2 linked regions of the Sporocytophaga myxococcoides DSM 11118 genome follow. The protein of the gene in region 1 interacts with the protein of each later gene in a pairwise test. Links are inferred from orthologs where the notes say so. Each region holds a gene or a part of one and is shown on either strand. Other genes may lie near its edges.

What was found.
Region 2: the proteins of ruvC (region 1) and ruvA interact in binary tests that used the Escherichia coli proteins (3 or more experiments, as listed by UniProt). The link is inferred for Sporocytophaga myxococcoides DSM 11118 from one-to-one orthologs.

Annotation. Positions count from the first base shown.
Region 1 is NZ_AUFX01000005.1:513,985-522,067, reverse strand. The notes cover bases 2,252-5,188. They hold ruvC (crossover junction endodeoxyribonuclease RuvC), read left to right. Parts: upstream 2,252-3,393; coding sequence 3,394-3,984; downstream 3,985-5,188. Other genes in these bases: K350_RS0108195 (NAD(P)-dependent oxidoreductase), read right to left, coding at 5,003-5,188; greA (transcription elongation factor GreA), read right to left, coding at 4,439-4,909; K350_RS0108205 (HIT family protein), read right to left, coding at 4,047-4,439; K350_RS0108215 (lysylphosphatidylglycerol synthase domain-containing protein), read right to left, coding at 2,401-3,390; K350_RS0108220 (glycosyltransferase), read right to left, coding at 2,252-2,401. In the rest of the region: K350_RS0108230 (ABC transporter permease), read right to left, coding at 1-1,007; K350_RS0108225 (hypothetical protein), read right to left, coding at 1,009-1,263; more of K350_RS0108220, read right to left, coding at 1,268-2,251; more of K350_RS0108195, read right to left, coding at 5,189-5,938; mgtE (magnesium transporter), read right to left, coding at 5,947-7,299; 16S rRNA (adenine(1518)-N(6)/adenine(1519)-N(6))-dimethyltransferase RsmA, read right to left, coding at 7,304-8,080.
Region 2 is NZ_KE384560.1:91,789-97,360, reverse strand. What follows is about bases 2,574-5,572. They hold ruvA (Holliday junction branch migration protein RuvA), read left to right. Parts: upstream 2,574-3,774; coding sequence 3,775-4,371; downstream 4,372-5,572. Other genes in these bases: sov (T9SS outer membrane translocon Sov/SprA), read left to right, coding at 4,383-5,572; K350_RS0118685 (NADP-dependent malic enzyme), read left to right, coding at 2,574-3,778. Also shown: K350_RS0118690 (lytic transglycosylase domain-containing protein), read left to right, coding at 1-1,147; more of K350_RS0118685, read left to right, coding at 1,499-2,573. UniProt on the Escherichia coli protein: The RuvA-RuvB-RuvC complex processes Holliday junction (HJ) DNA during genetic recombination and DNA repair.

The DNA of each region.
Region 1 (8,083 bases):
GTAGCAATTACAATCAAAGGCCCAACAATGTTAGGAAGGATATGCACAAAGATAATTCTGAGATCACCTACTCCTAGAGCCTTTGCAGCTTCAACATAAAGCTTTTCCTTTAAGCTTAAGATCTGCCCCCTCACAACTCTTGCCACTTCTACCCACATCGTTAATCCTACAGCTACAAATGCCACCCAAACCCCTCTGCTTTGCAAAGCAAGGCTGATAGCGATAACAAGCATAATGCTTGGAATAGACCAAACTACGGTCATAAGCCACATTATAAACTTATCAGTTGTTCCGCCGAAAAATCCGCTCAAAGCACCTAGAGTGACGCCCACTAGAATAGAAATTAATACTGAAATAAATCCTATTGAAAGTGAAATACGTGTACCAAATAATAACCTGCTCAGGATATCGCGACCCGCCTTATCTGTTCCCAACAGATACTCTCTTTTTTCTATATTATGATCCAGAAAATCTCTTAATAATTCCTCTCTTGTGATTTGAACTGTCTTTTCATTTAAATCAAGGTAGGTAATGACATCGTCTTTCACAGAATAGTTGTAGATAGAGTCCGGCTTAAGTTTTGGGGAAGAGCCTACAAAAAGGTTCTTAGTAACAGCTACGATATCAGCAGATTCTGTTTCATCCTCTTTTCCAAAAAGGGAATAATATACCTTAAGGTTTTTAATCTGATAGGAACTGACAGGTTGAATAATAAAATCACTTTCTTGTCCCATATACATCTTCTCCAGAAAATTGCCTCTCTCAATTTCTCTGTTTTTTCTGAATTTCAACAAAGTACATTCAAACCCTATTGGTTTCTTTTTAATAAGTGCGGAGCCATCATTCGCATTAGGAGTATGATCTGGCATTATTAAATAACCTAGAATTGCAATAATGTGAGCAAGAACAATAACTATAAATCCGGCAATTGCTGGCTTATTTTTCCATAGCCGCTTGCGAACATAATAAGAAGGTGTTTTGACGGTATTCTCTTTCGACTTAACCACTTTATAAGGTGTTATGAGCTTTTAATCCTGCTTTGGTTGCAAGAAAATGGTAATTTTCGAATTGTCCCTTTGAAACTTCTCCGGATTCGACTTCATCTTCTGTGCCTTTATAAAAAACTTTTATCCACCCTTTACGGAAAAGTTGCTCCAAATGATTCCTTAATTCCGAATCATCCATTGTTAAATTTTTCAACAAATGGTCCAAGGTGCAAATAAAATAAAGTTCATCCAGAATGTCGTATTCTTGTGGTGTCAATTTCTCAGTTTTTAATATCTCTTCCTTTCCAGACAAAACTACCAGAATTACTTAATAATCCAATAGTTATAACATAAAACGGGTAAAAGGCCCATGTAATTGCAAATTCAATAAGATTAAATTGATGATCTAAAAGCCGAGAAACCTGTTTCAGAAATATAAACTCTGTAACAAATTTTACTATGGCAAAAGCTGCAAAAACAAGCAATCCCATTTTATCCACCAATGAATATGCGCCCGAAACTAAAAATAAAAAATTCACTAAAAAAATAAATAGCGCCAAATACTGATTTCTTTTGTTCTTATGCATTTTCCATTTACCAGCCCACCTCTTTCTTTGTTCCAAAAATTCTTTAACTGAATCTTTAGGATAAGTCATCACCAACGCTTCTTTCTTACATGCAAATAATACTTTACCGGGATACTTTTCGTAAATTTTATGCATAAGAAATTCATCATCTCCTGAGGCAATCTTTTCAAATCCGGTAAATCCCCCGACCTCATAAAATGCCTCTTTTTCATAACACAAGTTTGCACCATTGGCCATCGTAGGAAATCCTGACCCCAGGCAAACACCTCCGGTTCCCATAACTGCACTGAATTCAATTTGCTGCATCTTCTCAAACAATGTACCCTTAGAATAGAACCCTACCGGTCCACAAACCATTTTAGAATCTGATACTTCAAGCATTCCTGCCATTGTTGCAATCCAGTCTTCACCACACCTGCAATCCCCGTCTATCGTCAATATTAAATCACCTTTAGCTTTTGAGATTCCATATTCGATCGCCTTTTTCTTTGGAGCTGCATCTGATTGATAATCTCCAGAATAGAGGACAGATAACTGAATATCCGTCATTTCCAGATACTCCTGCACAAAAGTTACTGTAAAATCCACAGAGCCATCATCGATGACAATCACTTCAAATTTACTCTTAGGATATCGTTGATTAGATAAATCTGTAAGCAAACTTAAAATATTCAGTTCTTCATTTCTTACAGGAATAATAACTGACACAAACTTACCTGGCGATACATCTAAGTTTCTGGACCACAATTCCATTTTTCTCCATTTGAAAACGGCCCAAATAAGGGCAACTGCATAAATCAAAAAAAATGGAGCAATAACTATTAGCATCAAAATGGTCCTTTAATTTTTAACCTGAAAATAAGAAATAATCCCACCATTGAAGGTGTCAATACATTCAATAGCCAGACTGTAAGGCTAGAATACAATACCATTTGTAAATCAACACTTTTCCCCTCAAAAATAAATACTACAGCCGCTTCCCTTACTCCTAAATCGAATATTGTAGGTATTACAGATTTAACTAGAAGGACAAATGGAACTGCTAGAAATTGAAAAAACAAATCGGTTTTGACACGAAAGAAATTGAATACCAAAACAAATTGAAACAGAAAAATGAGATATCGGGAAGCTGATAGTGCAATCACCAATAAGATTTCTCTCAGATCATATTTTTTAATAATCAGAAAATAACTGGCAATGAGTTTCAATCCTTTGCTTTCCTCCAGATATCTTAAAATATTTTCTCGAAAAAAAAATAAAGCCGGTAGCAGTATATGAAATAAAAGCAAGGTAATTATAATGACCTTTTTTTGTGATTCAGAAAATGAAAACCACGAGAAGAGTAAAAAGAAAACCGAAATACTACCAAAATAAATAGTAGAATAAAATTGTGCTATCCTGCTCAGAAATATTGCACCTAAAGCTTTGGACCTCTCCTTACTTTTCATATTTAAGATTCGGCCGAGATAATCTCCTAGTCCATGAGGAGTAATAAACCCAAAAGCAGTTCCACATATAACTCCTTCCAAGGCACAAAAAAAAGAAGTTTTCTCTACTTTAGAAGCTAGAAGCTTCCATTTTAAACCTTCAATTCCCCAGTTTATTGGCATTAATAAAAAAGCAAAACAGATCATCCATGAATTACTTTTCCAGGAATTTATAATTTCGAAAAAGTAATTTCCGGTAAGTTGATCCTTTTTATTTACTGTATAAAAAATAATGGATAAGGAAACTATAAATACCAATGACTTAATTAAAAGGGAAAAATTGGGATTAATTTTCTCTTTTAAAGCCGAGAGGATGTGGTTAACTTGCATTGAATGATTTCTAAAGGAAAAGAAATAGAGAAGGACAAAATAATTTTAGGTGTAGATCCAGGTACCACGATTATGGGGTACGGCCTTATCCATATCCGAAAAAGCAAGATTGATCTCCTGCAATTTGGAGTAATTCACCTGAGTAAATATAGCAACCATGGAATAAAATTAAGTAAAATTTTTGAAAGGGTTGTGCAGCTGATAGATGAATACCATCCGGACGAAATGGCAATCGAGTCTCCTTTTTACGGAAAAAATGTTCAGTCTATGCTCAAACTGGGGAGGGCTCAGGGAGTAGCAATTGCAGCGGCAATCTCCAGGGAAGTTCCCATTTCGGAATATGCTCCCAAAAAAGTTAAACAATCTGTTACCGGTAATGGAAATGCTTCCAAAGAGCAGGTATCTAGTATGCTTTGTACCTTGCTAAAAATCCAGGAAGCTCCTAAATTATTTGATGCTACAGATGCACTTGCGGTTGCACTTTGTCACCATTTTCAGGGTGGACCATTGAAAGTGACATCTGGCAATTGGTCATCCTTTCTCAAAGACAATCCTGATAGAATAGTATCTGGCAAAAAAAATAACAGAGAATAGGTTATAAAAAAAGAGGCTGTCTTTTATTTCAAAGACAGCCTCTTTTTTTATAATAATATATATTAAAGATAACTCTTTATTTTTTTCTGAGTTTCTTCCATCACCTCTTTTGCAACAGTAAGTTTAGGTCTTGTAAAGTTGAGATCGTTCGCAGAGTTCATAGGCACAAGATGAATATGGGTATGCGGAACTTCAAGACCAATGACTGCAATACCAATTCTCTTGCAAGGAACAGCCTTTTGCACAGCCTTTGCAACTTTCTTGCTGAACACATGAAGGTGAGCCAGCAGCTCATCATCCATATCAAAAATATAATCGATTTCTGTTTTAGGCACTACAAGCGTATGCCCTACTACCAAAGGAGAAATATCCAAAAATGCATAACAGCGATCATCCTCAGCTATTGTATAACCTGGAATTTCACCGTTTATAATTTTTGTAAAGATGCTTGCCATTATCTGCTGATATCTAAGATTTCAAACTCAAGTTTTCCTGCAGGAACATCTATATATGCGGAATCTCCAATTTTTTTCCCAAGCAAACCTTTGCCAATTGGTGATTTTACAGAGATCTTTCCACTCTTTAGGTCCGCCTCTTCTTCAGATACTAATATATAGTTGACAATAGCATTAGTCTTTTTATTTTTTATCTTAACATTAGATAAAATTGATACTTTGGAAGTATCAATGTTACTCTCATCGATAATACGCGCATTGGCAACTACGTCTTCCAATTTACTGATTTTTAATTCAAGCAATCCCTGAGCATCTTTCGCTGCATCATACTCTGCGTTCTCACTTAAATCTCCTTTGTCACGAGCTTCTGCTATTTGCTTAGCCATATCGGCACGCCCTCTGGTTTTGAGCATAGCAAGCTCATCCTTTAACTTTCTAAGTCCTTCTTCTGTGTAATATGTGTATGCCATATCTCTTTGCAATTGCTTAGGTACAATAAAAAAAACGGCTTCCTCAACCGTTCAGGAATCAAAATTAAGATTTTTTTAACCAATTCCAAACCCTCAAATCCTACCTATTGATTCTCTGAGTTTTTCAACTAATACTTCATTAATTTTAACCAATGACTCATAGGTCCACCCTGCTACATGCGGGGTGAACAGTATATTTTCTCTTTCAACCAGATTTTCAAGATTAAGTTTTTGTACCGATGTTAATGTTTCAAACTTTTCGTTTTCAAGAACATCTAATGCCGCCCCTCTTATCTTACCCGAGTCCAATGCTTCAATTAAATCTTCCTGTTGCACAACCTCTCCTCTGGCTGTATTTATTAACCAAAAATTCTTTTTAAAGTTTGCGATAAATTTTCTATTGACCATTCTTCTCGAGACTTCTGTCAATGGAATATGCAGACTTAAAACATCCGCATTATTAAATATATCTTCAATGGAAACTTCTTGCGCAAATTCATCCGAATATCCTGATATATATTTATCATATGCTATTACCCTGCATCCGAAACCTTTGATCCTTTTAGCAAATGCTTTGCCCATGTTGCCATAGCCAATTATTCCAATGGTGAGCCCTCCTACTTCATAACCTCTGTTTTTTTCTCTCTTCCATATCCTATTCCTCACTTCCTTATCTCCTGTTTGCATCTTATTCATTAATGAAAGAAGCATTCCTACAGCATGTTCTCCAACTGCATCCCTGTTTCCTTCAGGAGCATTTACAACTTTTATATTTCTTCGATTTACTTCTTCAATATCAATTTGATCAAGTCCGGCACCGGCTCTAGCTATTATCTTTAAATTAGTTGCTAGATCTAGTAACTCCTTATCAATTTTCACTTTGCTTCTCACGATCAGTCCTTCATAGTTCATCACAATCTTTAAAAGATCCATTCTTGTGACAGATGGTCTATAATCTGGTACAATGCCTATTCCTTCCAACATAGAGACTATGGAAGGATGCATTTCATCTACAATAATAAATTTCATGATTTCATTTATAAATGATAAAGCGACTGCGCTACAAGAAAATAAATTGCGAGCCCTAGAAGATCATTGGCTGTCGTAATAAAAGGACCGGCAGCAAGGGCAGGATTAAAACCTAACTTATCTAATACCAATGGTGTAATGGTGCCCATTACTGTTGCTAATAAGACAACACTCATAAGTGCTGTAGAAACAATAATTGCCAGCTTTGTATCCTCTCCTAAAATCATATTCAAACCGAATACAAGAGAGCTCAACGCAATTCCGTTAATAAGTGCTACAATCAAGACTTTCAAAAAACTAGCGAAGTTGAATGATCCATATCCCGACTCTTTTGCCAATGACTGAACAACAACTGAACTAGTTTGTATTCCAACATTTCCTCCTGTAGCTGTAATCAATGGGATAAAAAATGCCATTGCCGGAATCAGACTTATATCTTTTTCAAAAAGTCCTATAAACTTTGCCCCCAGCATACCTCCGGACATACCGATAATAAGCCAGGGTAATCTTACCTTAGATAAAGTCCATACACTATCATCATCTTCTGCAGGACCACTGATACCAGCCATCATCTGAATATCCTGCTCAGCTCTTTCTTTAATAACGTCTACAACGTCGTCAATAGTAATTCGGCCAAGAAGCTTTCCATGCACATTTACCACAGGGATCGCTTCAAGGTCATATTTTTCCATAATCTGCGATACCTCTTCAGCACTGATAAATGTTTCTACAGCAATTATCTCTGGTTCATATATATCGGCAATCAATGTATGATCATCTGCAAGTAGCATCTTTTTAAGCGACACTATTCCCAGAAGTTTATCAAGATTATCTACAACATATACAGAATATATCCTGGAAACATTTCTGGACTGCCTTCTTATTTCCTCTATACATTGTGTTACAGTCCAGTTAAGGTTCGCGCGAATCAACTCCTTAGCCATCAAACCACCTGCGCAATCTTCATCATAGTGAATCAGGTCTCTGATGTGATCAGCTTTCTCTTTGTTATCAACAAGGGAAATTACTTCTTCCTTGGTTTTAACAGGTAACTCATTGATTATATCAACAGCATCATCTGAATCTATGAAACTAATGTATGCACCTATTTCATCGGGAGTAAATTCCTTTAGAAGCTTTTTTCTATAGTCGGAATCCAACTCTCTAATGACTTGAGCTCCGGTTTCATTCTCAAGGAGTTTTATTACATATGTAGAATGATCTGGATCCAGTTCATGCACTACAGAAGATATATCCTGAGGATGCAATTCATCCAATTGCTCCCTGATCCATGAATTCTTTCTGGCATCGACTGCCTGAATGAATGAATCCAAATATTCCTCTGTCAACTCAAACTGCATCGCTCTACTCTTTGATTATCATACAGGTTAGATTAATAAAATCCTCTACGGATAACTGTTCTGCACGCTTCTCCATGATAGGATTGGCAACTATAGATTCCGGCAAATTTAGACTTTTTAAGGCATTTCTCAAGGTCTTCCTTCTGCTACTGAAACTTTGTTTGACTATTTTTTTAAAGTCTTCATCAGAACATGGCATTGAAGTACGTTCATTACGACGAATCCTAATTACACCAGATTTAACTTTTGGAGGCGGATTAAACACATGTTCATCAACAGTAAATAAATATTCCATGTCATAGTATGCTTGCAGCAATACACTGAGAATTCCATAATCTTTATTCCCCGGACCAGAAGTTAACCTTTTTGCAACTTCTTTCTGAAGCATCCCTACTACTTCCACAATCTGTTCTTTGTAATCCAGAACTTTAAAAAAGATTTGAGAAGAAATGTTATATGGAAAATTTCCTATAATGGCGAATTGACCTTCAAAATATTTTTCCAAAGGCAGTCTCAAAAAATCGCCTTCAATGATATTATCAGTTAATTCAGGATATTTTACTTTCAAATACTGAACAGACTCCTTATCTATCTCACTTACATACAAAGAGTATTTTTTTTCCTGTAATAAAAAATCAGTCAGCACTCCCATTCCGGGACCAATCTCCAGAACTTTGGTATATCCCTTATAACCAGACAGTCCGTCTACAATATCTTTAGCAATGCTCAGGTCATTAAGAAAATGCTGACCAAGAAATTTTTTAGGTTTTACAGATTTCATCCC
Region 2 (5,572 bases), on another replicon or contig:
CCTGTATTTCGAAATTTTTGAAGAAGCTCTAAAAAGACACAATATGCCTCAGGAATTAAAATACCTGGCAATTGTTGAATCAGGGCTTAATCCTAAAGCAATATCAAGAGCAGGAGCTGCAGGTCTATGGCAGTTTATGCCAAGCACTGGCAAAATCTACAAACTGAAACAAGATCAGTATGTGGATGAAAGACTAGATCCATACAAGGCAACAGAAGCTGCGTGCAGATATCTTAAAGACCTTTACAATATTTTTGATGACTGGGAATTAGCCTTGGCCTCCTATAACTGTGGCCCTGGTAATGTCAGAAAAGCTATCAGAAAATCAGGATACAAGGATACTTTCTGGGAAATTTATAACTTCCTTCCACAGGAAACCAGAGGATATGTTCCTCAGTTCGTAGCCCTAACCTACACAATGAACCACATGCAGGATCATAATATCTTCGCAGACTCACTGGAATATCCTATTCGCTTCGATACAGTGCATATCAATCAATATGTAAATCTTGATATGTTCTGTGATCAACTGAATATCTGCAAAGATGAATTCACTAAGTTGAATCCAGCTATAAAAAGAAATTATCTTCCGGACAATTACCCTTTCCACGTCAGAATACCTTCAGATAAATCTGAATATTTTGCGATGAACAAACTGGCTATTCTGGATGAAAGCTCAAAAAGATCTGGTGATGAAAATGACGAAGATCTTGCCCAACCATCGGTACAGCTTGCCAGCACAAAGCCTTCATCTGAAAATAAATCTCGTGAAGTTGCTACTGCACAAAAGAAAAAGGTTTATTATACCGTAAAGAAAGGTGATGTACTTTCTAAAATTGCAGACAAATATGAAGTAAGTCTTTCTGACCTTAAAAAATGGAATAAGCTTAAAGGCTCTAGCATTAAGTCAGGACAAAAGCTTACCATCTACAAAGGTGGATTTATAATGGAAAAGCCAACATTGGCAAAGCACACAGAGAGTAATAAGAAGAAATATGTCCCTAAAAAGAAAGTATATTACGTACAGCCAGGTGACACTCTTTGGACTATTTCCAAATCCAACAATATCCCGGTTGAAAAACTAAAAAAACTGAATAATCTTAAGTCTAACGACATCAAAGTCGGACAAAAATTAATAATGAGCTAACAAGCTCGGATACAAATTTTCAAATGCTAAGTTTTAAAAGAATACAATTAAAACTTAGCATTTTTTTATTTCCCCAGCTCATTTTTATTATTCCTTTTTACTTTGATTTTTAAGCCTATTCCTGTCAAAACTCAGCCATTAAAACTTACAATTGTTTAAGATTAATTAGTTATTTTTACTCTTTATAAAACAAATTTTTAAAAGGGGATTACAAATTAAGAAATTCAGAAGATCAGATTGTCGCGAGTAGATTCAAAAATTCTTTTGCATACAGTTCAAAGCACTTCCTACATTTTTTTAATGAATTAATTCTTCTCTTAAAAAAAACAACCCGAATTATTTACTAAAATTATGGCTATTCATATAAGAAGAGAGGATGCCCTTAACTATCATAGTCAAGGACAGCCAGGAAAGATTGAAGTAGTACCTACTAAAATGCTCTCTTCCCAGCTCGACCTCGCACTGGCATACTCCCCTGGTGTAGCAGAGCCTTGTAAAGAAATTCATCAGAATAAAGAAGAGGTTTACAAATACACTGCAAAAGGAAATCTTGTAGGAGTAATTTCCAATGGTACTGCAGTACTTGGACTAGGCAATATCGGACCAGACGCATCTAAGCCTGTAATGGAAGGCAAAGGCGTTTTGTTTAAAAAATTCGCAGGCATTGATGTATTCGATATAGAAATCGACAGTACAGACCCTGATGAATTTGTAAGAATAGTAAAATCTCTGGAGCCGACATTTGGTGGTATTAACCTGGAGGATATCAAAGCTCCGGAATGTTTTGTAATAGAGCAAAAGCTCCGTGAACAAATGAATATACCTGTCATGCACGACGATCAGCACGGCACGGCAATCATCTCAGGGGCGGCATTGCTAAATGCACTTGAGCTTGTTCAGAAAAATATAGAATCTGTACGCTTCACAATTAGTGGTGCCGGCGCAGCAGCTATTGCATGCACAAAAATCTACCTGGACCTTGGGGCAAAGTTGGAAAACATCACAATGCTTGATGTTAATGGTGTTCTGAGAAAAGACCGAACTGACCTGAACCCTGTAACGACTCAATTTGCCACAGACCGAAATGTATATACACTTGACGAGGCAATTGAAGGTGCTGACATTTTTATTGGCCTATCCGCTGGAAATATTCTCACCAAAGAGATGGTGAAAAAAATGGCTAAGCAGCCTATTATCTTCGCATTGGCCAATCCTGTACCTGAGATAGATTATACTTCCGCACTTGAAGCAAGGCCTGACGCCATTATAGCTACAGGCAGATCCGATTTTCCTAATCAAGTAAATAATGTTCTGGGATTTCCATATATTTTCAGAGGAGCTATGGACGTTAGAGCAACGGATATCAATGAAGCCATGAAGCGGGCAGCAGTGAAAGCCATTGCCGACCTGGCTAAAGAACCAGTTCCGGAAATTGTGAATAAAGCCTATGGAGATGAAAAAATTTCTTTTGGCAAAACTTACCTTATTCCAAAACCGCTTGACCCAAGACTTATCACCACGATATCTCCTGCAGTAGCTAAAGCTGCTATGGAGTCAGGTGTAGCTCAAAGTCAGATCACTGATTGGGATTTATATCACGATCAGTTGCTGCAGAAAATAGGCAAAGATGAGAAACTGATGAACCGCATCTTTAGCAGAGCCAGGCAAAATCCTAAAAGAATCGTACTTGCAGAAGGTGAGCATTTCAAAATACTTAAAGCTGCACAAACTATAGTTGATGAAGGTATAGGTACACCGGTATTACTTGGCAATAAGGAAAAGATCAGGAAGATGAGTCATGAATATATGATTGATCTTACGGGATGTGAAATTATTAGCCCGATTGAAGAGAGAGAGAAACGCTATAGCTTTGGAGAGAAATTCTATAAAAAGCGTCAAAGAAAGGGCATCACGCCGGAAGAGGCTAAAAAGATGATGCGTGACCGGAATTATTTCGGAGCTATGCTAGTGGACGAGGGAGAGGCTGATTGTTTCATCACAGGATTAACTAAAGATTATGCAACTTCAATTAAGCCTGCTCTGCAAGTGATCGGAGTAGCACCAGGTACCAAAAAAGTAGCCGGGATGTATATCATTCTTAATAAAAAAGGACCATACTTTTTTGCAGATACAACAGTAAATGAAAATCCGAATGCAGAAGAATTGGCTGAATTGATAGGATTAACTGCCAATGCAGTCCGTTTTTTTGATTTCACTCCACGTATTGCAGTACTCTCCTATTCAAATTTTGGATCATCTAAAGGGATAGTACCGGAAAAATCTGCAAAGGCAACAAGAATTGCAAAAGAAAAGTTCCCGGAGCTCGTTATAGAGGGAGACATTCAGGCAAATATCGCATTGAACACAAAACTTCAACAGGAAAATTACCCGTTTAGCGCTCTGGCTCAGGAAGGTGCGAATACTTTTATATTCCCGGACCTGGCTGCAGGAAATATTTGCTATAAGCTTCTCCAGGAAATCGGAGAGGCTGAAACAATCGGACCAATACTAATGGGAATGAGAAAACCTGTGCACATACTTCAGCTTGGCAGCTCTATCAGAGAAATAGTAAATATGGCAGCTATAGCTGTGGTAGATACTCAGAACCATACAATTAATCAGCAAATATGATCGCATATATAGAGGGAAAATTAGCGTTCAAAGACCCATTCTTTGTAATAATTGAAACTAACGGAATAGGTTACCAGATAAGAATTTCTCTGCAAACTTATTCTTTAATTAAAGATGAAGAAAAGGTTAAGCTTCATACTTATTTGCATATTAAAGAAGATGCTCATACACTTTTTGGTTTTTTTCACATTGCAGAGAAAAAAATTTTTCTTGACCTCATATCCATCTCTGGTGTAGGCCCTGGAACTGCCATGATGATTATCTCTTCATTAAATGCAGAAGAATTAAGCAGAGCCATAGTCCAGGAAGACGTACGGACAATACAATCAATAAAAGGAATAGGTCTTAAAACTGCCCAGCGAATTGTACTGGAATTAAAAGATAAAATCAAAAAAGAACCAGTTGGAAACGAAGCACTATTGAACTTAACAAAATCTTCACACAATTTAATCAGAGGTGAAGCGTTATCCGCACTCATTACATTAGGCATCGCTAAAAATGTTGCTGAAAAGAGTATTGATAGCATTATAAAAAAAGAGGGAGATAATATCTCTTTGGAAAATTTAATTAAACAAGCGCTTAAAACAGCATAATTTTTTTTCAAGTGCTGAATCTGAATAAATATATACTCGTAGCAACACTTAGCTGTGTAACTTTTTATACCTGGGTTTCCTTCGGAAAGCCCAGCAATAGCACTTATACACTAAGAAGATCTGAACCTCCCGGTGACTCCACCGAAGAGAATAAAGACAGAAAGAAAAGACCTAACTATAATCCAAGCGACAGAGAGGGTGACCCTTTTTCTAACAGATCCTCCAAATCTCCTTTCCTGCTAAAAAACCCTACCAATGTGCAGACAGAAGTGGAGCTTGATTCCAGCATGGATAATTATAATATCTATGAGAAAGTAGGTGACTTTGATTATAGACCTCCTTCTTCTATGACTTTTGAAGAATACTCAAAGTATCGTCAGAAAGAAATGATGAAGTCTTACTGGAAATCTAAGTCTCAAGGTCTTGATGGCGAAACTCCTGTTTCTTCCAGAGGAAACCTTATTCCCAAAATATATGTGCGCGGACTTGAAGGACCTTTCGGAAGCAACTTCGTGGATATAAGACCTAATGGTCTGGTAATGCTGGATTTTGGCGGGAAATGGCAACGTGTTAATAACCCCAACATTCCTGTAAGACAACAGAGAACTGGAGGTTTTGACTTTGACCAGCAAATCAGTATGAACGTGGTCGGTAAGATTGGGGAAAAACTTAAGCTTACTGCCAACTGGGATACCAAGGCTACATTTGACTTTCAGAACAACCTTAAACTTGAATATACAGGATTTGAAGAAGATATCATACAAAAGATAGAAGCGGGTACAGTAAGCTTTCCATTAAACAGTGTCCTTATGCAAGGGCCTCAGAATCTTTTTGGTATTAAAACAAAATTACAATTCGGAAGATTATCTGTTACCTCAGTATTCTCAAGCCAACGAGGCAAAAGTGAAGAAATAAGATTACAAGGAGGTTCACAGGCTCGTGAAATAAATATTAAAGCTGACAACTATGAAGACAGACGCCACTTCTTCCTGGGACAGTTCTTCAGAAACAACTATGAAAGCTCTCTTGCCAGCTTACCTGTATTAAACTCTGGAGTGAAAATTACCAGGGTTGACGTTTATGTAACTAATAGAGCCAATACTACACAAAATCTGAGAAGTGTCGTTGGTTATCTTGATCTCGGCGAATCTAATCCTTATAACAAAAACCTGCAGGGAAACACTAATAAGGCTGCATCCAA